Methylosinus trichosporium OB3b: one gene and its partner. The protein of the gene in region 2 interacts with the protein of the main gene of each other region in a pairwise test. Links are inferred from orthologs where the notes say so. Each region holds a gene or a part of one and is shown on either strand. Other genes may lie near its edges. The genes, in order: accC and ribD.

The links.
Region 1: the proteins of ribD (region 2) and accC interact in binary tests that used the Escherichia coli proteins (3 or more experiments, as listed by UniProt). The link is inferred for Methylosinus trichosporium OB3b from one-to-one orthologs.

The regions. Positions count from the first base shown.
Region 1 is NZ_CP023737.1:1,047,105-1,062,822, reverse strand. Bases 3,955-6,756 are described here. They hold accC (acetyl-CoA carboxylase biotin carboxylase subunit), read left to right. Parts: upstream 3,955-4,577; coding sequence 4,578-5,936; downstream 5,937-6,756. Other genes in these bases: CQW49_RS05010 (L,D-transpeptidase family protein), read right to left, coding at 6,500-6,756; CQW49_RS26025 (transposase), read right to left, coding at 5,943-6,377; accB (acetyl-CoA carboxylase biotin carboxyl carrier protein), read left to right, coding at 4,025-4,564; aroQ (type II 3-dehydroquinate dehydratase), read left to right, coding at 3,955-4,003. Outside these bases: CQW49_RS05040 (LPS-assembly protein LptD), read left to right, coding at 1-2,611; CQW49_RS05035 (DsbA family protein), read left to right, coding at 2,685-3,473; more of aroQ, read left to right, coding at 3,575-3,954; more of CQW49_RS05010, read right to left, coding at 6,757-8,002; CQW49_RS05005 (aminopeptidase P family protein), read left to right, coding at 8,283-10,097; CQW49_RS05000 (hypothetical protein), read left to right, coding at 10,094-10,486; CQW49_RS04995 (TonB family protein), read left to right, coding at 10,794-11,783; CQW49_RS24370 (beta strand repeat-containing protein), read right to left, coding at 11,797-15,718. UniProt on the Escherichia coli protein: This protein is a component of the acetyl coenzyme A carboxylase complex; first, biotin carboxylase catalyzes the carboxylation of the carrier protein and then the transcarboxylase transfers the carboxyl group to form malonyl-CoA.
Region 2 is NZ_CP023737.1:4,138,500-4,144,882, forward strand. Bases 1,017-4,004 are described here. They hold ribD (bifunctional diaminohydroxyphosphoribosylaminopyrimidine deaminase/5-amino-6-(5-phosphoribosylamino)uracil reductase RibD), read right to left. Parts: upstream 3,081-4,004; coding sequence 1,953-3,080; downstream 1,017-1,952. Other genes in these bases: CQW49_RS19570 (riboflavin synthase), read right to left, coding at 1,354-1,953; nrdR (transcriptional regulator NrdR), read right to left, coding at 3,077-3,574; CQW49_RS19585 (transglycosylase domain-containing protein), read right to left, coding at 3,815-4,004. In the rest of the region: transcription antitermination factor NusB, read right to left, coding at 10-468; ribH (6,7-dimethyl-8-ribityllumazine synthase), read right to left, coding at 465-965; more of CQW49_RS19585, read right to left, coding at 4,005-6,028. UniProt on the Escherichia coli protein: Converts 2,5-diamino-6-(ribosylamino)-4(3h)-pyrimidinone 5'-phosphate into 5-amino-6-(ribosylamino)-2,4(1h,3h)-pyrimidinedione 5'-phosphate.

The DNA of each region.
Region 1 (15,718 bases), 3.1 Mb from region 2 along the record:
GCTCGGCCTGCTGGCGGCCGCGCTCGACTATTGGCCGTCGCGACGCATGCCGATCGCGATGCGGCTGGCGCTCGCCGTGGTGATCGGCAACGCCTTCGTTCTGGCCGGAGTCCTGCTCGTCGACGCCAAGCCGCGCGTCGCCGAGCCGCCGTCGGCGCCCCCCGCCAAAATGGTGGTCGAAGCCAAGGAGCTCGCCTATGACGAGACGCGCAACAGCGTCTCGGCGACCGGCAATGTGAAGATTTTCTACAAGGGCCGCACGCTCGAGGCCGACCGCGTCGTCTATGACCGCGGCTCGCAGCGGGTCTATGCCGAAGGCCACGCGCGGCTCACCGAGACCGACGGGACGGTGGTCTACGCCGACCGTTTCGATCTGACCGACGACTTCAAGGCCGGCTTCATGGACAGCCTGCGCGTCGAAGGGGCCGACAACGCCCATTTCAGCGCGCCGCGGGCGGAGCGCTCTGGCGAGACGACGACCTTCGATCTCGGCACTTACACCGCCTGCGACGCCTGCCGCGACGATCCGAGCAAGCCGCGCCTCTGGTCGGTGCGCGCCAAGCGCATCATCCACGACAATGACGAGAAAGTCATCTATTACGAGGACGCCTCGCTCGAGCTGCTCGGCGTTCCGATCGCCTACATGCCCTATTTCTCGTCGCCCGATCCGAGCGTGAAGCGAAAGTCCGGCTTTCTCAATCCGCAGCTGACCTATCGCTCGCAGATCGGCTACAGCGTCGCCATGCCCTATTATTGGGCGCTCGCACCCAATTACGATCTCACGGTCACGCCCACCGGCTTCACGCGGCAGGGGCCGTTCCTGTCGGCGCAGTTCCGCCATCGGGTCGAGAACGGCGGCTATTCGATCAATGTCGAGGGCACGCATGTCGGCGATCCGAGCGCTTTCGCCACAGCGCCTTATGGCGCGCGGGACAAGCGCTGGCGCGGCGCCGTGCAGAGCAATGGCGAGTTTCAGATCAACGACCAATGGCGCTTCGGCTGGGACGTGACCGCGCTCAGCGACCGCTATTTCCTGCAGGACTACAAACAGTACAACAGTCTGTATCAAAATTATTTCTTCCGCGAATCCTCGTCCACGATCTATCTGACCGGGCAGGGGCCGCGCAGCTTCTTCGACCTTCGCGGCTTCTACTTCCAGGGCCTCTCGCCCAATGACGTGCAGGCGCAGCAGCCCGTCGTGCATCCGCTCGTCGACTATAATCGCGCCTTCGACGTCGATCCGGAGCGCAGCTTCGGCATCGGCGGCCAGCTCGACGTCGACGCCAATTTCACCAGCACCTCGGCGTCCATCGCCAATTATGAATCGATCCAGCCGCGCACGCTCGACAGTGTCTACGGCCTCTACAATGTCTGCCAAAATTACGCGCCCTCGGCCGACCCCTATCAGAGCCGCTGCCTGCTGCGCGGCGTCGGCGGCAATTACGAGCATGCGACGGTGATGGGCTCGTGGAAGCGTAAGGCGATCGATCCGGTCGGCGGCGTGTGGACGCCCTTCGTCTTCGCGCGCTTCTCGGGCTCCTATCTCGACTATGACACCTCTAACTATTATGCGGCCTACAACGCCGCGTCGCAGCCGATCCCCAACTCGGCGCAGTCGCTGTTCTTCTATGGCGCCGACAATGCGTTCCGCGGCCAGGCGACGCCGGGCGGGGGCGTCGAATGGCGCTATCCGATCCTCGCCCGCGGCGCGCTCGGCGATCTCGTGGTGGAGCCGATCGCGCAGATCGTCGCGCGGCCCAATCAGTCCTCCATTCCTTCGCTCGTGAACATGGACGCCCAGAGCCTCGTGTTCGACGATTCGAACCTGTTCGAATGGAGCAAATATTCGGGCTACGACCGTTTCGAGACCGGCACGCGCGCCAATTACGGCGGGCAGGCGACTCTGACCTTCGGCAATGGCGGCTTCGTCAACGCCCTCGTCGGCCAGTCGCGCCAGATCGCCGGCAAGAACGGCTATTCGACCGCCGACGCGGCCAATGTGGGCCTCTCCTCGGGGCTCGACACCCGCACCTCGGACTGGGTCGGACGCTTCGCTTTCGCGCCGTCGTCGATGCTGAGCTTCGTCGCCAAGGGCCGTTTCGATCCGGACGGACTGCGCGGACGCCGGATCGATCTCATCGGCTCGCTCAATCTCGATCCGCTCAACTTGACGTTCCAATACGCCAATTACGCGTCGCAGCCGGTCATCGGCTTCGACCAGCGCCGCCAGGGCCTCGCGGCCACGGGACGCTATGATCTCACTGAGAATTACTTTCTGAACGGCTCTGTCACATTCGATATGAGCCGCTATCTCTACAACTCCTTGACCCGCGCGCCGGCAGTCACTACGACCCTGACCGGCGCCAATGTCACCGGCTCGGCGCCGCTGTTCTCGCTCGCCGCGCTCGGCCTCGGGGCCGGATATAAGGACGAATGCACGACAGTGGCGATCAACTATTCCTCGGTCTATCAGGCCCAGGCGTCCACCGGCCTGCCGGCGCGCAATCAGACGATCATGGTCTCGCTGCAATTGCGCACGCTGGGCGACGCAAAGTTCAACTACGGATTAGGCTCGATACTGCTCAAGGACGGCGTCCGCTCGCAACCTTGATTTGGCGCGGCGGCGGCCGCTCGAACGGGTCCGTTCGCGCGGAAAGCGCTTTGAAACCTGCAAGGAGACTCCCATGGCCTTCCGGCTCGTCGCCGATTTTCGACGTCTTCTCCACGCCGCCTCGGCCATCGCCGCGATCGGCGGCGCGCTGCTGGCCGCCGCCCCGTCGCGCGCCGAGGCGCCCGCGCAGAAGGCCGAGATCGAGAAGATCGTCCATGATTATCTCATCGCCAATCCGGAAGTGATCCGCGACGCGATCGAGGAGCTCGAGCGGCGCCAGAAGGTCGCCGAGGCCGACACGCGCAGCCGCGCCGTCGACCAGAGCTCCGATAAGCTGTTCAATTCCGCGGCTCAGGCCGTGGTCGGCAATCCTGCTGGCGATGTGACCCTGGTCGAGTTCTTCGACTATAATTGCGGCTACTGCAAACGCGCGCTCGAGGATCTCGCCAAGCTCGTCGACAGCGATCCCAAGCTGCGCGTCGTGCTGAAGGATTTCCCGGTGCTCGGACCGGGCTCGACCGAGGCGGCCGAGATCGCCACCGCTCTGCGGCTGCAATTGAAGCCGGACAAATTCTATGCCTTCCACCGCAAGCTGCTGACGACGCGTGGCTCGATCGGCAAGGCGCAGGCGCTCGCGGTCGCCAAGGAGCTCGGCGCCGACACGGCCCGGCTCGAGAAGGATATGAAGAGCGACCAGACGCATGCGGCGCTGAAGGAAACGGCGGAGCTCGCCGACAGCCTCAATCTGACCGGCACGCCGAGCTGGGTGGTCGGCAAGGAAGTGATCGTCGGCGCCGTCGGCTATCAGCAGCTCAAGACCAAGATCGACAACACGCGCAAATGCGGCAAGACCGTCTGCTGACGCGGCGAAGAGGACGGCCGAGCGCGGGGCTTCCTTCGTGAGGGCAATGCGGCTAAAAGGGGGCTCGCTCGCGCGGCGCGCGCCCTTCGTTCAGGATATCCATGCCCGCCGTCCACGTCATCAACGGTCCCAATCTCAATCTGCTCGGCGTGCGTGAGCCGTCCATCTACGGAACCGCGACGCTCGACGACATCAAGACGCGGCTCGCCGAGCTCTGCGCCGCGCGCGGCGTCGATCTCGTCTTCCGCCAGTCCAATCACGAGGGCGACCTCGTCGACTGGATTCAAGAGGCGGGCCGCGCCGGGGCTCCGGTCATACTCAACGCCGGGGCCTATACGCATACGTCCATCGCTCTCTATGACGCCATCAAAGGCGCGGGCGTGACCGTTGTCGAGGTTCACCTCTCCAATGTCCACGCGCGCGAGAGCTTTCGGCAGCACTCCTTCATCTCGCCGGCGGCGCGCGGCGTGATCGCGGGCTTCGGCCCCGCCTCTTATGTTCTCGCCTTCGCAGCCCTGTTCGAAAAGTAAGAAAGAAAGACCTGAGCAATCATGGCGCGCAAAGCTCCGACGCGACGCACCCCCCCAGCCAAACCGAGAGTCGCCGCCGCCGCCGAGACGGGCGTCGACGCCGCGCTGCTGCGCGAGATCGCCAAGCTGCTCGGCGAGAGCGATCTCACCGAAATCGAGGTCCAGAAAGGCGATCTGCGCATAAGGGCGGCGCGCATGCCGGCGCCGGCGCCGGCGATCGCCCATGGCGCGATCGCGCTGCCGCCCTATGCCGCGCAGCCTTATGCGCCGCCCTATGCTGCGCCGCCGCCGCCGGCCAAGCCCGCCGCGCCCGCGCCGGCGAGCCATGCCGACGCGCTGAAATCGCCGATGGTCGGCACCGCCTATCTGCGCCCGAGCCCGGACGCGCGGCCCTTCATAGAGGTCGGCTCGCGCGTCACCGCGGGCGATAAGCTGCTGCTCATCGAGGCGATGAAGACATTCAACGACATCGTCGCGCCCAAGGGCGGCGTCGTCACCGCCATTCTGGTGGAGGACGGACAGCCGGTCGAATATGGCGAGCCCCTCATCGTGATCGAATAGGGTGGGGCCGCCGATGTTCGACAAGATCCTCATCGCCAATCGCGGCGAGATCGCGCTTCGCATCCTGCGCGCCGCCAAGGAGCTCGGCATCGCCACGGTCGCCGTGCATTCGACGGCGGACGCGGATGCGATGCATGTGAAGCTCGCCGACGAATCCGTCTGCATCGGACCGCCGGCGGCGCGCGACTCCTATCTCAACATTCCCTCGCTGCTCTCGGCCTGCGAGATCACCGGCGCCGACGCCGTGCATCCGGGCTATGGCTTCCTCTCGGAGAACGCCCGTTTCGCCGAGATCGTGGCCGAGCACGGGCTGACCTTCATCGGGCCGAAGGCCGAGCACATCCGGCTGATGGGCGACAAGATCGAGGCCAAGGCGACGGCGCGGCGCCTCGGCATTCCGTGCGTGCCGGGCTCGGACGGCCCGATCGCCGACGAGATCGAAGGCGCGCGCGTCGCCGCGAAGATCGGCTATCCGGTGCTGGTGAAAGCGGCCTCGGGCGGCGGCGGACGCGGCATGAAGGTCGCGCGCAACGACACCGAGCTCGCCATCGCCATTCCCACTGCGCGCACCGAGGCAAAGGCCGCCTTCGGCGACGACACGGTCTATCTCGAGAAATATCTCGAGAAGCCGCGCCACATCGAAATCCAGGTGTTCGGCGACGGCAAGGGCGCAGCCATCCATCTCGGCGAGCGCGATTGCTCGCTTCAGCGTCGCCACCAAAAAGTGTGGGAGGAAAGCCCGTCGCCCGCGCTCAACGACGAGCAGCGCGCCGAGATCGGCGAGGTCTGCGCCGCGGCGATGCGCGAATTGAAATATGCCGGCGCCGGCACGATCGAATTCCTCTATGAGAATGGCGCCTTCTATTTCATCGAGATGAACACGCGCATCCAGGTCGAGCATCCGGTGACCGAGGCGGTGACCGGCGTCGATCTCGTCAGCGAGCAAATCCGGGTCGCGGCCGGCTCGCCGCTGTCGATGCGGCAGGAAGACATCTGGTTCTGGGGCCATGCGATCGAGTGCCGCGTCAACGCCGAGCACCCGTCGAGCTTTCGGCCCTCGCCCGGGCGCATCGCCTATTATCACCCGCCGGGCGGCGTCGGCGTGCGCGTCGATTCATCGGCCTATCAGGGCTACACGATCCCGCCGAACTATGACTCGCTGATCGGCAAGCTGATCGTGCATGGCCGCAATCGCACCGAGGCGCTGATGCGCCTGCGGCGCGCGCTCGACGAATTCATCGTCGACGGCATCGACACGACCTTGCCGTTGTTCCGCACGCTGGTGCGCAACGCCGATGTGCAGAACGGAGTCTATGACATCCACTGGCTCGAGCATTTTCTGGCGACGGGCGGCATAGAGCCGACCTTCTGACCTCGCTCAGCGCCGGCCGCCGCGTCTGTCCGACCGGCGGCGGGCGGCGAGCGCGCGGACGGCCGCGAGACGTTCGGCCATCGGGGGCTCGTTCGTCGCGGCCTCCAGCATCCGCTCCAGCAGGCCGAGCCGGCTCCAGCGCAGGAATTGGCGATAGACGGAGCTCCAATTGCCATAGCGCTCGGGCAGGTCGCGCCAGGGCGCGCCGCTCAGCGCGGTCCACAAGACGCCGTCGAGGACGCGCCGATGGTCTCGCGGCGAACGCCCCCGCTTCGGTCCTCTCTCGATCAAGAAAGGCGCGAGCAGCGCCCATTCACGATCATCGAGGCCGGCTTCGGCGTCGACTTGCGTGGATCGCTCAGGGTCGCGAGGCGCCCATGACGGCTGTGTCTGCGCGCAAGAGCGTTGCGCTGCGAGGCTGATGGGGACGGAATGGTCCATGTCGCGGGCTCGGGTTCGGCGTGCAGCCTATCCGTAGCACCCGCAGGACGAGCGCGTATCCCCCGAATGGGGGATGCCGCAGCACTCCGCTCACGCGCCCTTTCGGATTAGCGCGCCGCGGCTCAGGGCCGCTGGGACGCCAGCGGCGTCGCCGGAGCGGCGTCGCGCAGGCTCGCTGTGGCGATCGCGGGGAGGATGTGAGCCGGCGCGGCTTCCGCTCTCGGCGTCTTCGCCTTTTCGATCGACGCCTCGGGCTTTTTCGTCGCGATGGACGCCTGCGGCTTCTTCAGCTCGGCGCGGCGAGGGGGCGCTGGCGGCTTGACGGCGGCAGGCTGTGCGGGCGCCGGCTCGGACTTCGCGACGTCGCTGACGGTCGTAGCGGCGGGCGCCTCGGCCTCCCTGCGCAGGCCGAACAACCCGCCGATCGCGCCGGCGCCTGCGGCGAGGGCCGCGAGCTTGGTCGATTCGAGCTCCGTCTCCGCGACCGCGGCAGGGGCTGTGGGCGCAGGAGCTGCGGCGGCAGGAGCGATGGCGACGGTCGTCGCCGGCGAGGCTTCCGCCGCCTGGACGCGCGCGGCCTTGGCCGCGGCCAAGGCGACGACAGGAGATTTGGCGGCGGCGATCCGGATCGGCGCCTTGATGGGCTTTTCCTCTATGAGGATCTCGGTCGGCGGCGCGGTCAACGCGTCGGGCCGGCTGACCTCGGCGATGCGGGCGGTGAAGTCCGGATGTTGCCCGCCGTCCTGATAGACGACGCGCACCGGCTTCACGCCGGCGGCGACCAGCTCGGCGATCTTGGCGTCGTCCTTGGCCGCTTTTTCGGCGACCAGCGATTCGATCTGCGGGTCCTGCCGCAGCGCGGGGCAGGGCGCGCCGGCGTCGAGCGAATGGCCGGCCGTGGGCGCGGCGTCGAACACATAATGATGTCCGCACACGCCGACCGTCGGCTCGCGCCAGGCGGTCTCGAAATGATCCGAGCCGTTCTTGAGCTGCTTCCAGAAGCCGATATGCGGATCGAGGCGATGCTTGGCGAGATTTTCCGCCGTCATCTTGAATGGATAGGACTGCATCTGAATGGCGCGCTGGCCATTGTTGAAGGATGTGCGCAGGATCGCATAGATCTCGGAGATCTGATGGTCGGTCATCGAGAAGCAGCCGGCCGAGGAGCAGGCGCCATGCACCATGATGGAGCCGCCGCCATGGCCGAGCGCGCGGTCATAGGCGTTGGGATAGCCGACGTTGAAGGAGAGGTAATAGGACGAATTAGGGTTCATCTGCCCCGGCGTGATCGAGTAGAAACCCTCCGGCGCCTGACGGTCGCCCTCGCGCACCTTGGGGCCGAGCTGGCCGGACCAGCGGCACATCGGAAAAGTCTTCAGATAGACATAGCGGCCGTCGGGCCGCTGCTTCCAAATCTGAAACTCGGATTCCTTCTTGTAGCTGCGGATGAGCGTCGGCGATTCCTTGGTGACCCCGGCCTGCTCCATCAGCGCCAGCGTCTCGGGCGGGATCGGCTGCAGAGAGCGCTGCGAAAGCCCCGAGTCGTTGCAGGCGCTCAAGGCGAGCGCGCCGCCAGCGGCGACGCCGTAGGGGGCGAAGCGCCCGATCTTCCGGATGAGAGTCATTCTCGCCCCGCTTTTCCGACCCGATCCCGCGACGCGAATCACCTCTCGCAAGACCCTGTGACGACACTGGACCCGAAATTCCCAATAACCTTCTAACGCAGAACGCCCCATCTGGCCAGAGCGCGGCCGCTGAGGCCCCAAAGCTTCGAGTTCGGGGTAATGACCAGACTCTATTTCAGCGTTACGGCGGCGCTTGCACGGGAGTTGCTAAACGAGCTGTGAAGGCCTCGAAACCGGGCGCGATATTGCCGCCGCGGTGGGGAAGGCATAGGCTGCAAAAATGTTCGAGAGCAGATTCCAGAGCTTCGCCGACGACGCCGCCTCCGAGGACGGCGCCTTGCGCCTCATGCGGCTGCGCGCCGAATTGTCGCGGCTCGGCGTCGATGGGCTGATCGTTCCGCGCGCGGACGAGCACCAGAACGAATATGTGCCGAAATCGGCCGAGCGCCTCGCTTGGCTCACCGGCTTCACCGGCTCGGCCGGCGTCGCCGTGGTGCTGGAGAAGGAGGCGGCGCTGTTCGTGGACGGGCGCTACACGCTGCAGGCGCCCGAGCAGGTCGACGCGAAGAGTTTCGCCGTCATCGACATCGGCGTCACGACGCCGGCGCGCTGGCTCGCCGATCATGCGCCGGCCGGCGCGCGCGTCGGCTATGACCCCTGGGTGCATACGCCAGCGCAGATCGAGCGTTACGCCAAGGCGCTGGACGGCAAGACGGTCGAGCTCGTCCCGCTCGACGGCAATCCGCTCGACGCGGTTTGGAGCGACCGCCCGCCGGCGCCGCAGGGCGCCGTCTCGCTCTATCCGCCGCGCCTCGCCGGCCTCTCCGCCGCCGCCAAGATCGCGCGCGTGCGCAAGGAGATGGCGGGCGCCGACGCGCTGCTCGTCTCCGATCCGCATGCGCTCTGCTGGACCTTCAACCTGCGCGGCGCCGATGTCGCCTACACGCCGATCGCGCTCGGCTTCGCGCTGCTGCCGAGAGAGGGCCGGCCGCGGCTCTATTTCGACGCCGCGAAGCTCACGGCCAAGACGCGCGCGTCGTTGGAGCGCTTCGCCGATGTGGAGTCGGCCGAGCGGGTCGCCGAGGATCTCGCCGAGGCGGGACGGCGCGGCGAGACGGTGATGTTCGACTCATCCACCGCGCCGGCGCGGCTCGTCGATCTCTTCCGCGCGGCCGGCGGGCGCCCCCGCCTCGGCGACGATCCGATCGCGCTTCTGAAGGCGATCAAGAACGCCACCGAGCTCGACGGCGCGCGCGCGGCGCATCTGCGCGACGGCGTGGCGCTGACGCGCTTTCTGGCCTGGTTCGCCGGCGCCGCGCCCAAGGGCCGGCTCACCGAGATTTCCGCGGCGCAGGCGCTGGAGACGTTTCGGGACGAGACCGGCGAGCTGCGCGACCTCTCCTTCCCCACCATCTCCGCCTTCGGCCCGCACGCCGCCATTCCGCATTACCGCGTGACGCAGGCGAGCGATCTGCCGATCGGCCGCGGCGTCTATCTCGTCGATTCGGGCGCGCAATATCTCGACGGCACCACCGATGTGACGCGCACCGTCGCCGTCGGCCGGCCGACGAAGATGTTTCGCAACCATTTCACCCGCGTGCTCAAGGGTCATATCGGCGTCGCGAGCGCTGTGTTTCCCACAGGCGTCTCCGGCGCGCAGCTCGACGGCTTCGCGCGGCGCAGCCTGTGGGAGGCCGGCCTCGATTTCGATCATGGCACAGGCCATGGCGTCGGCGCCTATCTCTCGGTGCATGAAGGGCCGCAGCGCATCTCCAAAATGGGGACGACGGTGCTGCGTCCGGGCATGATCCTCTCCGACGAGCCCGGCTATTACCGCGCCGGCGAATATGGAATCCGCCTCGAGAATCTCATCGTCGTCGAGAAGCGCAGCGTCGCCGGGGCCGAGCGCGAGATGCTCGGCTTCGAGACCCTGACGCTCGCGCCCTTCGATCTCGCCTCGGTCGATCCCGCGCTGCTGACGCCGGAGGAGACGCGCTGGCTCAACGCCTATCACGCCCGCGTGCGCAAGGAGCTGTCGCCGCATCTCGACGCGCCGACGCGCAAATGGCTGGCGGGGGCGACGCGTCGCCTATGACGAGATCATCGACGCTGAAATTCGCCGCCGGGGCTCTGCTGCTGCTCGTGTTCCTGTTCAGCTTCGGACTGCGGCTCTGGTGGATGCGCTCCGCGCCTTCCATGCCCGAGCTGCTGCTGGGGCTCGGCGATTCGCAGGCGCAGGGCGCGCAGGAGGCGTTCCAGGCCCGGCTGCGCGAGCGCTTTCCGCCGGGCTCGCCGGAGACGGCGATGGTCCGCGCGCTGCAGGAGCAGGGCTTTCGCATCGACCTTCGCCGCAAGGAGGCCGGCTTCGACCGCGCCGCCGATCTGGAGGACCATTGTCGGCGCGGCGGAGCAGCGCGCTGGTCGGCGGACGCCGAGGGCCGCATCGCGGAGATTTCGGGCGGCTATTACATCCATTGCCCGTGAGGCGGGCCTCGGGCCGTCATTGCGAATGAGCCGCTGGGCGGCCCTTTTCTTCGTCGCTTCGCTCCTCGCACTGACGCCGCCTCATCGTCGCGTGACGCAGTCGAGCTCTCGCGGGTCAGAAAAAAGGCGCAATCGCGCGTCACAGCGCGCAGGCTGTCTTTGCGGGCTTGAACCTCGACCGCTTTTCTGTGATTCCTCTCGAAGATAACGGATCGCGCTCGCCGATGAGACCCCTTATCCGCATCGACGCGCCTCGCCGCGCTTCGGAGCGGCCCCCGGTCGGCGCGGACGGAGGCCCTCTCTCTTCATGACGTCTCAGGCGGATCCGGTCGAGCCTCCCGCGCCCGCGCCCGACGCGATCGTCACGGCGCCGGAGCGGCGCCGGCACGCGCCCCTCATCGTCTCGGCCATTGTGCATCTCGTGCTGCTGGCGATCGTGCTCTACGAGCAGGCGAGCACTTTCGACAACGCGGAGCAGGAGGTTCCGGTCGAGGTGATCGTCGAGCCGCCGCCGCAGCAACCGCCGCCGGAGCCCGAGCCGCCGCCGGAGCCCGAGCCGGAGCCTGAAAAGGAACAGCCGAAGCCCAAGGAAAAGCCGCCGCAGCAGAAGCTCGTTCTCGACGAGAAGCCGGCTTATGACGCGCCGCGCGCCGCCAATCAGGAACCGCTCGAGCGCGAGGCGCCCGACCAGGAGACCAAGGCGCAGCATCAGGCGCCGGCCAACGCCGCGCGCGCCGCCAAGTCCTCGCCCGAGGCCGCGGCCGATCCGCAGCGGCAGAAGGAGGCGACGGCGGAGCTGGCTCCCGAGCGGCCCAAGGCGGAGGAGGACAAGAAGGACGCCGAAGTGGTGGAGGAGGCGAAGCTCGAGCCGCAGGCGCAGCCCGAGGAGACGCAAGGGCAGGTGGAGATCAAGGCCTCGCCGGAGCCCAAGCCGAAGTCGATCGCCGAGCAGCTCGCCTCATTGGAGCCCTTGCCCGAATTCAAATTCGGCGGCAAATCCAAGCCGTCCCCGGTGAGCGGCGGCACCGCGAACCCAGGCTATTTGACCGTCCTCTACGGGATCATCATGCCGCATATGCGCACTCCCCCGTCGCTGCGCGGAAAGCCGACACCCAATCGCGGCGTGGTGGTCTTCTATGTCGATGGCGACGGCCATCTCGTTCATCAGGCGATCGCGCGGTCGAGCGGCTTTACGGAGCTGGACGCGGCTGCTGTGGCAGCCGTTCGTCGCGGCGCGCCCTTTCCGGCGCCGCCCGGCGGGCGCTCAATCGGCATTCAGTTCCACTTCGGCCATTGACGTCGCGCTCGTCTCACGACACCGCCTGCGCGAGCGCGTCGATCTGCGCAGTGGTCATGCTCGCGAGCTGCGTCGTCGTGAACGCCGCCACCTGATTGCCGTTCAGCGCCTCGAGCTCGGTGGTGGTCAGCGCCGCGATCGCCGTCGTCGAGAAGGCCGCGACCTGCGTCGTCGTCAGTCCCGAGAGCTGGCGGCCGGAGAAGGACGACAAGGTCGTCGCTTCGAGATTGTTGAGCTGCTGCGTCGTCAGCGCGCCGACCTGGGTCGAGGTCAGCGCTGAAAATTGCGCGCTGGTGAGAGCGGAGAGCGACGTCGTCGTCAGATCGACGATCTGCGTCGTCGCGAGCGCGGCCACTTGCGTGGTGTCGAGAGCGCCGAGCTGCGTCGTCGTCAGCGCGCGCAGCTGCTCGCGGATCAGGCCGGAGAGCTGGACCGCCGTCAATGCCTGGATCTCGGTGGTGGTGAGCGCTTGCGCCTGCGTCGCCGTCAGCGCGCTGATCTGCGTCGTTTCCAGTCCGGTAAATTGCGTCGTGGTGAGCGTCGCGATCTGCGTCGTGGTCAGCCCGGCGATTCCGTCGCTCGACAGCGCGCCGATCTGCGTCGCCGCCAGCGCGGAAAACTGCGTCGACGACAGCGTCGCCGTCTGGGTCGCCGTGAAGCCGCTCATCTCCGTGGTCGACAGCAGCGCGATCTGCGTCGTGGCGAGGCTCGCCAATTGCGCCGTCGTCAGCGCCCCGAAGGCGGTGGCCGAAATGCTGGAGAATTGCGTCGTCGTCAGCGCGGCGAGCTCCGATGGATCGAGACCGGCGATCGCCGTCGGCAAGAGCGCGGCGATCTGCGTTGCCGTCAAGGCGGCGGACTGAGTGGCGGAGAGCGCGGCGATCTGCGTGACGACCAAGCCGGAGACTCCGGTCGAGGAGAGCGCGGCGATCTGCGCGGCGGAGAGCGCTTGCAGATCAGTGGAGTCGAGCGTGGCGACCTGTGTCGAGGTCAATCCACCGAGCTCGAACGCGGTGAGCTGCTTGAGCTGCGTCGTCGTCAGCGAATCGAATTGCGTCGTGTCGAAGGCGCCGATCGCGGTCGAGGAGAAGGCGGCGAGCTGCGTGCTGGCGAGCGCCCCGATGCGCGTCGTCGTGAGGCCGGCGACGCCAATCGTGGTGAAGCCGCCGATCTGCGCGGCCGAGAGCGCGGAGAACTGCGTGGTCGTGAGCGCCCCGACGTCGGTCTGAGTCAATCCGCCGATGGCGTCGCTCGTCAGCGCGCCGATCTGCGTCGTCGTCAGAAGGGCTAGCTGTGTCGTCGAGAAGGCGCCCATTTGCGTCGCCGTCAACCCGGCGAGCTGCGTCGTGACGAGCTGGCCGATCTGCTCCGATGTGAGCGCGCCGATCTGCGTCGTCGTCAGCGCCGCGATTCCGGTGGCGGCGAGGCTGCGGAACTGCGTCGTCGTCAGCGCGCCGACCTCTTCCGGCGTCAGCCCGGCGACGGCCGTGGTCGAGAGCGCGGCGATCTGCGTCGAGGTGACATTGGCGAGCTGAGTGGTGGAGAAGAGGCCGATCTGCGTCGCCGCGAGTCCAGCAATGGCGGTCGACGTCAACGCGCGGATCGTCGTCGTCGTCAGCGCGGCGATCTGCGTCGCGCTGAGCTCGCCGATCTGGGTCGAGACGAGGCCGCGCGACTGCGTCGCGGTGAGCGATGCGATTTCCGTCGTTGTCATCGCGTCGATCTGGGTCGTGGCGAGCGCGCCGATCTGCGTTGCGGTCAGCGCGCCGATCTGCGTCGAGGCCAGAGCCGCGATCCGTGTCGCCGTCAGGCCGGCGATCGCGCTGGTCGAGAGCACGGCGAGCTGCGTCGTGGCGAACGCGTCGAATTGCGTCGCGGCGAGGCTTGCGAGCTGTGTCTGCGTCAGTCCGCCGAGCTCGGTCGTCGTCAGCGCCGCGACATCGGCGGTCGTGAGGGCGGAGAGCCCGGTCGTGGTCACGGCGCCGAGCTGAATGGAGGCCATCGCGCGCAGCTGTGTCGTCGCCAGCGCGTCGATGGCGCTAGTCGTCAAGGCGGCGACGGCCGTGGTCGAGAGGCCGGTGATTTGCGTGCTCGTCAGAGCCGCGAGCTGATCGAGGCCGAGCGCGGCGATCTGCGTCGCGCCGAGGGCATTCATCTGCGTGGAGGTGAGCGCGCGCAGCTGCGTCGTCGAGAGGCCCGCGACGACGGTCGTGTTCAGCGCGCCGACGGCGGCGTAGCCGAGCGCGGAAATCTGCGTCGTCGTCAGCGCGCCGATCTCTGTTGTCGTCAGCGCCGCCGCCTGTGTGGAAGTCAGTCCGCCGATCTCCGTCGTCGTCAGCGCGGTGAGCTGCGTCGTCGTCAGCGCGCCGATCTGCGATGTCGTCAGGGCGCCGATCTGCGTGGCGGCGAGGCCGCGCAATTGCGTCGTCGTCAGCGTCGTCAGAACGCTCGTCGAAAGGCTCGAAATCGCGTCCGACGAGAGGCCGGAGATCTGGCGTGAGGACAGAGCGGCGATCTGCGTCGATGTGAGCGCGGCGAGCTGCGTGTCGACCAGCGCCGCCATCTGCGTCGTCGCCAGGGCGCCGATCTGCGTGACGCTGAGCGTGGCGATGTCCGTGCTCGACAATCCGCCGAGGCCGGCCGTCGACAGCGCCGCCATCTGCGTCGTCGTGAACGCGGTGAGCTGCGACTCCCCGAGCGCGGCGATCTGCGTGTCCGCGAGGGCGCGCAGCTGCGTCGCCGTCACGGCGCCGATCTGCGTCGTCGACAGCGTCGCTATGTCGGTGGTCGACATGGCGCTGAAGGCGGCCGCTCCGATGGCGGCGATCTGCGTCGTGGTGAGCGCGCCGAGCTGCGTGGTTGTCAGCGCACGGATTTGCGTCGTCCCGATGCCGACCAGCGCCGTCGACGCCAGCGCGCTCACCTGCGTCGTCGAGAGCGCCGCGATCTGCGTCTCCGCCATCGCCGCGAGCTGCGTCGATGTCAGCGAGCCGATTTGTCGCGTCGTGAGCGCGGCGGCCTCGGTCGCCGAGAGTCCGGCGACGGCGGTCGACGAGAACGCCGAGATTTGCGTCGTCTGCAGCACCGCGAGTTGTGACGCGGTCAAGGCCCCGAGCTGATCGGCGGAGAGGCTCTTGAGTTGCGTCGTCGACATTACCGCGATTTGCGTCGTGGAGACGCCGGCGATCTGCTGCGTCGAGAGGCCGGCGAGCGCGGAAGAGGCGAGCGCGGCGAATTGCGCCGTCGTCAGCGCGTCGAGCTGCGTCGCCGAGAAATCATCGAGCTGTGACGAGGTGAAGGCGGAAATATCGTTCGTCGTGAGCGCGGCGAACTGATCCGGGCCGAAGGCGGCGATCTGCGTCTCGTTGAGCGCGCGCAGCTGCGCGGCGGTCAGAGCGTCGAGCTGGCTCGAGGCGAGGCCGTCGATCTGATCGCTGGTGAGGCCGCTGATCCCGGTGACCGAAAGGCCGGCGATCTGCGTGGTCGAGAGCGCTGCGAGCTGGGTCTGCGTAAGCGCCTCCACTTGCGTGTCGACGAGGCCGGTGAGCGCGCGCGACGCCAGCGCCGACATTTGCGTCGCGGCGAGCGCGCCGATCTGCCTGGTGTCGAGCGAGGCGAGCTGCGCCGCGCCGAATCCGCTCGTCTGCGTCGTCGTCAGCGCGGCGATGCGAGTGGTCGTGAACGAATCGAGCTGCGTCGAGGTCAGAGCGGCGATCTGCGTGGAGGTCAGCGTGGAAAATTGCGTGGTCGAGAACCGCGCCAGCGTATCGGCGTCGGCGGCGGCGATCTGCGCGGAGGAGAGGCGTTCGGCCGGCAGCGCCTGCACCTCGGTCGTCGTCAGCGCGGCGATCTGGGTTTTCGTCAGCGCGCGCGTCTGCGTCGTCGTCAGATCGGCGAGCTGCGACGTCGACAATCTGTGCAGCGTATCCGTTCCC
Region 2 (6,383 bases):
CTCGCTCGCTCACTTCTCGCCGAAATGCTCCGGCCGCGCCTGCCGCGCCAGCCGATCCAGCACGGCGTTGATCATGCCCGACTCGGTCGGCCCGAAGAAGGCGCCGGCGACATCCACATATTCCTTGATGACCACTTTGACAGGCACGTCGCGGCGGAATCCCAGCTCATAGGCGCCGGCGCGCAATATGGCGCGCATCACCGACTCGATCCGCTGCAGCGGCCAGCCGCCCTGCAGCGCCTGGTCCAGAGCGCGGTCGATCGGCGTCTGATTGTCGAGCACGCCCTTGACGATGTCGCGGAAGAACTGCAGCTCGGCGGGCTTGTACTGGTCCCCTTCGATCTCGCGGCCGATCCAATGGACCTCGAACTCGGCGTAGATTTCGTTGAGGCCCTTGCCGGCGACCTCCATCTGATAGAGCGCCTGCACGATGGCGAGACGCGAGGCCGACCTCTCCTCGACGCTCATGCGACGCCTCCGAGCTTGCGCTTCAAGCGCACCAGCGCCAGCGCGGCGAGCGCGGCGTCGCCGCCCTTGTCGGCGCCGCCCTGGCTCGGATCGGCGCGCGCCGCCGCCTGCTCCTCATTGTCCACGGTCAGCACTCCATTGCCGAGCGGCAGCCGGCGCGCGACCGACAGATCGGTGAGCGCCCGCGCGCTCTCATTGGCGACGATCTCGAAATGATAAGTGTCGCCGCGAATGACGCAGCCGAGGGCGACGACGCCATCATAAGGCGTGCCGGCCTGCTCGGCGGCGTCGAGCGCGATGGCGGCCCCGGCCGCGAGCTCGAGCGCGCCGGGGACGGTGACGATGGTGACGTCGGCGCCGAGCTCCTCGAGCGCGCGCACGGCGCCCTCGTGCAGCAGCTCGACGATGTCTTCATTGAAGCGCGACTCGACGACGAGAATGCGCGCGCCGTTCACGGGCGCGAGATCATCGTCGTCGGCGCGATAGGACCCAGCCATTCATGACTCCTGAGGCGGAGGGAACCTCCGCGATCGGCGCTGCGCGAACCCTCCATGAAGAGCGGAGAATCCTCCTCCCCCGCAGAGCGGGGGAAGGGGGCGCGGCGCGTCTCGTGAAACGAAGCGCCGATGGATACACATTTTTTCGGCGAAAGCCTATAAGCCGCGCCGTCATCGCGAGCGCAGGGCGCATCGTCGAAATCCCGCCCCGCCGCTCTGGATTGCTTCGCCTTCGGCTCGCAATGACGTTTCGCCCCGGATACGACTTTCGCTCATCCCGGCGGCCGTCATTGCGAGCGAAGCGAAGCAATCCAGAGCGGCGGGGAGAATCCATCGAAATGCGCCCCGCCGCTCTCGATTGTTCCGCCTGCGGCTCGCGATGGCGGCGCTACTTCTCCGTTAGCCGCGCCGCATATCTCGCCATCAGATCGACCTCGAGATTGAGCCGGTCGCCGGCGCGATATTCGCCCCAGGTGGTCACCGCCAGCGTGTGCGGGATGATCAGCACGGAAAAGCGGTCGCCCTCGACCGCATTCACCGTCAGCGAGGTTCCGTCGAGCGCCACCGAGCCCTTCTCGGCGATGAAGCGGGCGAGCCCGTGCGGCGCCTCTATCCAGAAGCGCGACATGCCGTCGAAGTCCTCGCGGGAGAGAATCGTCGCGACGCCGTCGACATGGCCGGTCACGATATGGCCGCCCAATTCGTCGCCGATCTTCAGCGAGCGCTCGAGATTGATGCGGCGCCCGACTGTCCATTGGCCGGCCGTGGTGCGCGCCAGAGTCTCGGCCGCGGCGTCGACCTCGAAAACCGTGCGCCCGCCCTCGCGGCGAAGATCGACGGCGGTGAGGCAAGGGCCGGAGCAGGCGATCGAGGCGCCGAGCGCGATCGATTCCAGCGGATAGGAGCAGGAAATCGCGATGCGGCGCAATTCGCCGCGCGGCTCGACCGAGACGATTTCGCCGATGTCGGTGACGAGGCCCGTGAACATTATCCGATCCTCTCGTAGCGCGTCATATGGTCGGAGCCGAGCATCGCCTCGTCGGCGAGGCGATAGGCGGCTCTGTCCTCGAGCCGCGCCCGCGCCGCCGGCGAGAGCGCGAGCCGGCCCGGCCGGCCGAGCGGCTTGCGGCCCGTGTGCAGCACCACTTCGTCGGCGAGCGCGCCGAGCAGCAGGCTCTCGGCGACGCGCGGCCCGCCCTCGCTGAACACGCGCGTCACCCCTCGCGCCGCCAGCTCGGCCAGCGCCGCGGACAGAACGAGCCGGCCGGAGGCCTCCTGCGCGACGCGCGCCACCTCGATCGCCGTCGCGTCGAAGAATTCCGCGGCGGCGGCCTCTGCGACCTTCTCGCCGGCGATGACGAGAGTCGGGGTCTCGCGCGCCGTGGCGGCGAGGCGGGAGCGGCGCGACAGCCGCAGGCCGGCGTCGAGCACCACGCGCAGAGGCTTCACGCCCTCGAGCCCGGGCAGGCGCACGGTGAGCAGCGGATCGTCCACCGACGCCGTGCCGGCGCCGATCATGATCGCGCCATGCAGCGCCCGCTCGATATGGGTGGCGGCGTCGGCGACGGCGCCGGTGATGAAGAGGCGCGGATCATGCTCGGCGCCGGCGGCGTAGCCGTCCGCCGTCTGCGCCAGCTTCAGCGTCACCAGGGGGCGGCCCTGCGTCACCCGCAGAATATGTCCGAGGTGATCGGCGCGCGCCTCCCGCGCGCGCACGCCCACGGCCACCTCGATCCCGGCCTCGCGCAGCCGCGCATGGCCGCGGCCGGCGACGCGTGCGTCCGGGTCCTCGAGCGCCGAGACCACGCGCGCAATGCCGGCGCCGATGATGGCGTCGACGCAGGGCGGCGTCGCGCCGTGATGCGAGCAGGGCTCGAGCGTGGCGTAGAGCGTCGCGCCGCGCGCCGCCTCGCCCGCGGCGGCGACCGCGACCGCTTCGGCGTGTGGGCGCCCGCCCACGGCGGTTGCGCCGCGCGCGATCACGACGCCGTCCTTGACGATGAGCGCGCCGACCGCCGGGTTCGGCCCGGTGCGGCCCATATTGCGCCGGCCGAACGCCAGCGCCGCCGCCATGAAGGCGTCGTCCTGCTGCGCGAAAGGTCCGCCTTCCGTCATCGCTCGCCCGCCGCCGCGTCCGCCTCCGCCGCGCGTTCAGTCTCGCCCTGCGACAATTCGTCGATCAAGGCATGGAAATCGGCAATCTCGCGAAAATCGCGATAGACCGAGGCGAAGCGCACATAAGCGACGTCGTCGAGCGACTTCAGCCCCTGGATCACCAATTCCCCGATGCGCGCGCTCTCGATCTCGGCGTCGCCCGAGCTCTCGAGCTGGCGCACGACGCCATTGACCATGCGCTCGACCCGCTCGGGATCGATCGGGCGCTTGCGCAGCGCGATCTCCAGCGAGCGCATCAGCTTGTCGCGGTCGAAAGGCTCGCGCCGTCCCGATTTCTTGATCACCATCAATTCGCGCAGCTGCACCCGCTCGAAAGTGGTGAAGCGCCCGCCGCAGCCGGGACACACGCGCCGGCGCCGGATCGACGAGGAATCCTCGGCCGGTCGCGAATCCTTCACCTGCGTGTCGGGCGAGCCGCAATAGGGGCAGCGCATGGGACGCTCTTATCAACGATGAGCCGTCTGCTTAGCCCGTTCCTCGCGGTCGCCGCAAGCGTTAGGGTTTGATTTTTCAGTGTGCGCCGAGAGCGGCGCGTTTTCGCCGCTCTCGCGTCTCCGATGCGAGGAGACGGCGATCCTGCGGCGGCCGCGGCGGAGGGGGCGATCGCGCTCTAGAGCGCCTTCTTTTGAGCGAATTCTGATCGATCGTACGTTTCCGTTCGATCGGAATGCGCTCTAGCCGCCGAACAGCTTCTCGAAAATATTCTTCTCCTCGGCGGGTGGGGCGCGGCGCGGCCGCGCGCGCGCGTCGGGAATATCCGCCGGCGGCAGCAGCGCCTCGAGCCCATGCACGGCGCCGCCCGGCTCCTGGGCCTCCGCGGTGCGCGCCGCCGGCCGGGCCTCGCGGGCGCGGCGGGGCGGCTCGGCCGGCTCGTCCGACGAGAAGAGGCCGAGCAGCGGCGCGAAGGGCGAGGAGTCCGCCGCCGGCGGCTGTCGCCAAATGCCCGAGGGCAGCGCCGCCACCGGCACGCCCTGATGCGCCGCCTTCATGAAGCGGCTCCACACCTCGACCGGCAGATTGCCGCCCGAGACCTTCTTCGTCGGCGAATTATCGTCATTGCCGAGCCAGACGCCGGCGACGAGATGCGGCGTGTAGCCGATGAACCAGGCGTCGCGGAAATCTTGGCTGGTGCCGGTCTTGCCGGCGGCGCGCCAGCCGGGCAGCTCCGCCTTGCGCGCCGTGCCGGTGGAGAGCGTCTCCTCCATCATCGTGTTCATCATCGCCACATTCTGCGGCTCGATGACGCGGCCGTTGCTCGAGCCCTTGCGGGCGTAGAGCTGCTTGCCGGAGGCGGTCTTCACCTTGGAGATGATATGCGTCTGCACGCCGATGCCGCCATTGGCGAAGGGGGCGTAGGCGGAAACGAGCTCGAGCGGCGTCACCTCGGAGGTGCCGAGCGAGATCGAGGCGTTGGGCTGCAGCTCGGAATTGACGCCGAGCCGATGCGCGGTCTTCACCACGGTCTTGGGACCGACCTCGAGGCCGACGCGCACCGCGACGGTGTTGAGCGAGAGCGCCAGCGCGCGGGTCAGCGAGACCGGGCCGAAATATTCATGGCTGTAGTTTTCCGGCTGCCAGCCCTTCACATTGATCGGCCCATCCTCGCGGATCGTGTCCGGCGTCAGCCCATGCTCCAGCCCGGCGAGATAGACGAAGGGCTTGAAGGCCGAGCCCGGCTGGCGCTTGGCGGACACGGCGCGGTTGAACTGGCTGTCGGCGTAATTGCGGCCGCCGACCAGAGCCCGGATCGCGCCATTGGGATCGAGCGCCACCAGCGCGCCCTGCGACACGCCGAACTTGGCGCCCTTCTTGTCGAGCTCGTCGGCGAGCGCCCTCTCCGCCTCGGTCTGCAGGCTGCGGTTCAGCGTCGTCGTGACGACGATGTCCTGATCGATCGCGCCGATCGTGTCGTCGAGCATGTCCATCACATAATCGGCGGCGTAATTGGCCGAGCCGGCCGCCGCCTGCTCGCGGCGCGCCCGCGCCGGATGCGAGAGGGCGGCCTTGGCCATGGACTCGCTGATATGGCCCTCCTGCGCCATCGCCGTGACGACCTGGCCGGCGCGCTCGCTCGCGCCTTCCGGATTGCGGTCTGGCGCGAGCTTGCTCGGCGCCTTCATCAGCCCGGCGAGCACGGCCGCCTCAGAGAGGGTCACGGCGCTCGCCGGATGGCCGAAATAGCGCTGCGCCGCCGCCTCGACGCCATAGGCGCCGGAGCCGAAATAGACGCGGTTGAGATAGAGCTCGAGGATCTGGTCCTTCGAATATTTGTGCTCGAGCCACAGCGCCAGGATCGCCTCCTGGATCTTGCGCGAGACGGTGCGCTCCTGGGTGAGGAACAGATTCTTGGCGAGCTGCTGGGTGAGCGTCGAGCCGCCCTGCATCGCGCCATGGCCGATGATGTTGCGCGACAAAGCGCGGCCGATGCCGACCGGATCGATGCCCCAATGCGAATAGAAACGGCGATCCTCGATGGCGACGAAGGCCTTGGGCAGATAGGCCGGCAGGTCCTTGAGGCGCACCGCGGCGCCGCCGGTGTCGCCGCGATTGGCGAGCAGAGAGCCGTCGGAGGCGAGAATGGCGATGTTGGGCGGGCGCTTGGGCACGGCGAGCGTGTCGATCGGCGGCAGCTGCGCCGCATAATAAGCGGTGAGGCCGGCGGCGCCGATTCCGCCCCAGATCGAGGCGACGAGGCCCCAATAGACGAGGCCGCCGACGAGCGAGCCGCGGCGCCGCTTCTTCGGCGGAGGCGGCGGGGGAGCCTCCTCCGCGGCCGGGGCCTTGGCCTTGCGTTTCGCCATGCCGATGCTCTCGCTGGGGTCGGCGCGAAGGTCGCCGGGCCCGTCCTCCGCGAATCGTGGCTCGCGTCGCCGCTTGTCGCGCGTCATAGGTCGCCTCGCCGCCTGCGGCGCTCCGCTGCTTCCGATGGGTGTTGCGCGAGGATAGATTTAAACCGGCCGATTTAAGGGCCGGTAAAGCGTGTGGGAGGGGGCCGGGTCGCGCGGGCCTCCCGGAAAAGGCTCGCCTGCGATTTCGACGCAACGTTTTTGCAGCGCAGATTTTGCTCGAAAGCTCGCACCCATGTGAGAAAATCGCTGCGCATGCAAAAGTCCGATGGGGAGGCGGGCACGGAGCCTTTGCGAGTTCCATATAAAACATGAGGCGCTTATCCAACACTCCCGACATGAAGAATAAGGAATCATCGATGTTCGATAACTTCACATGGCGACGCGGCTCGGGTGA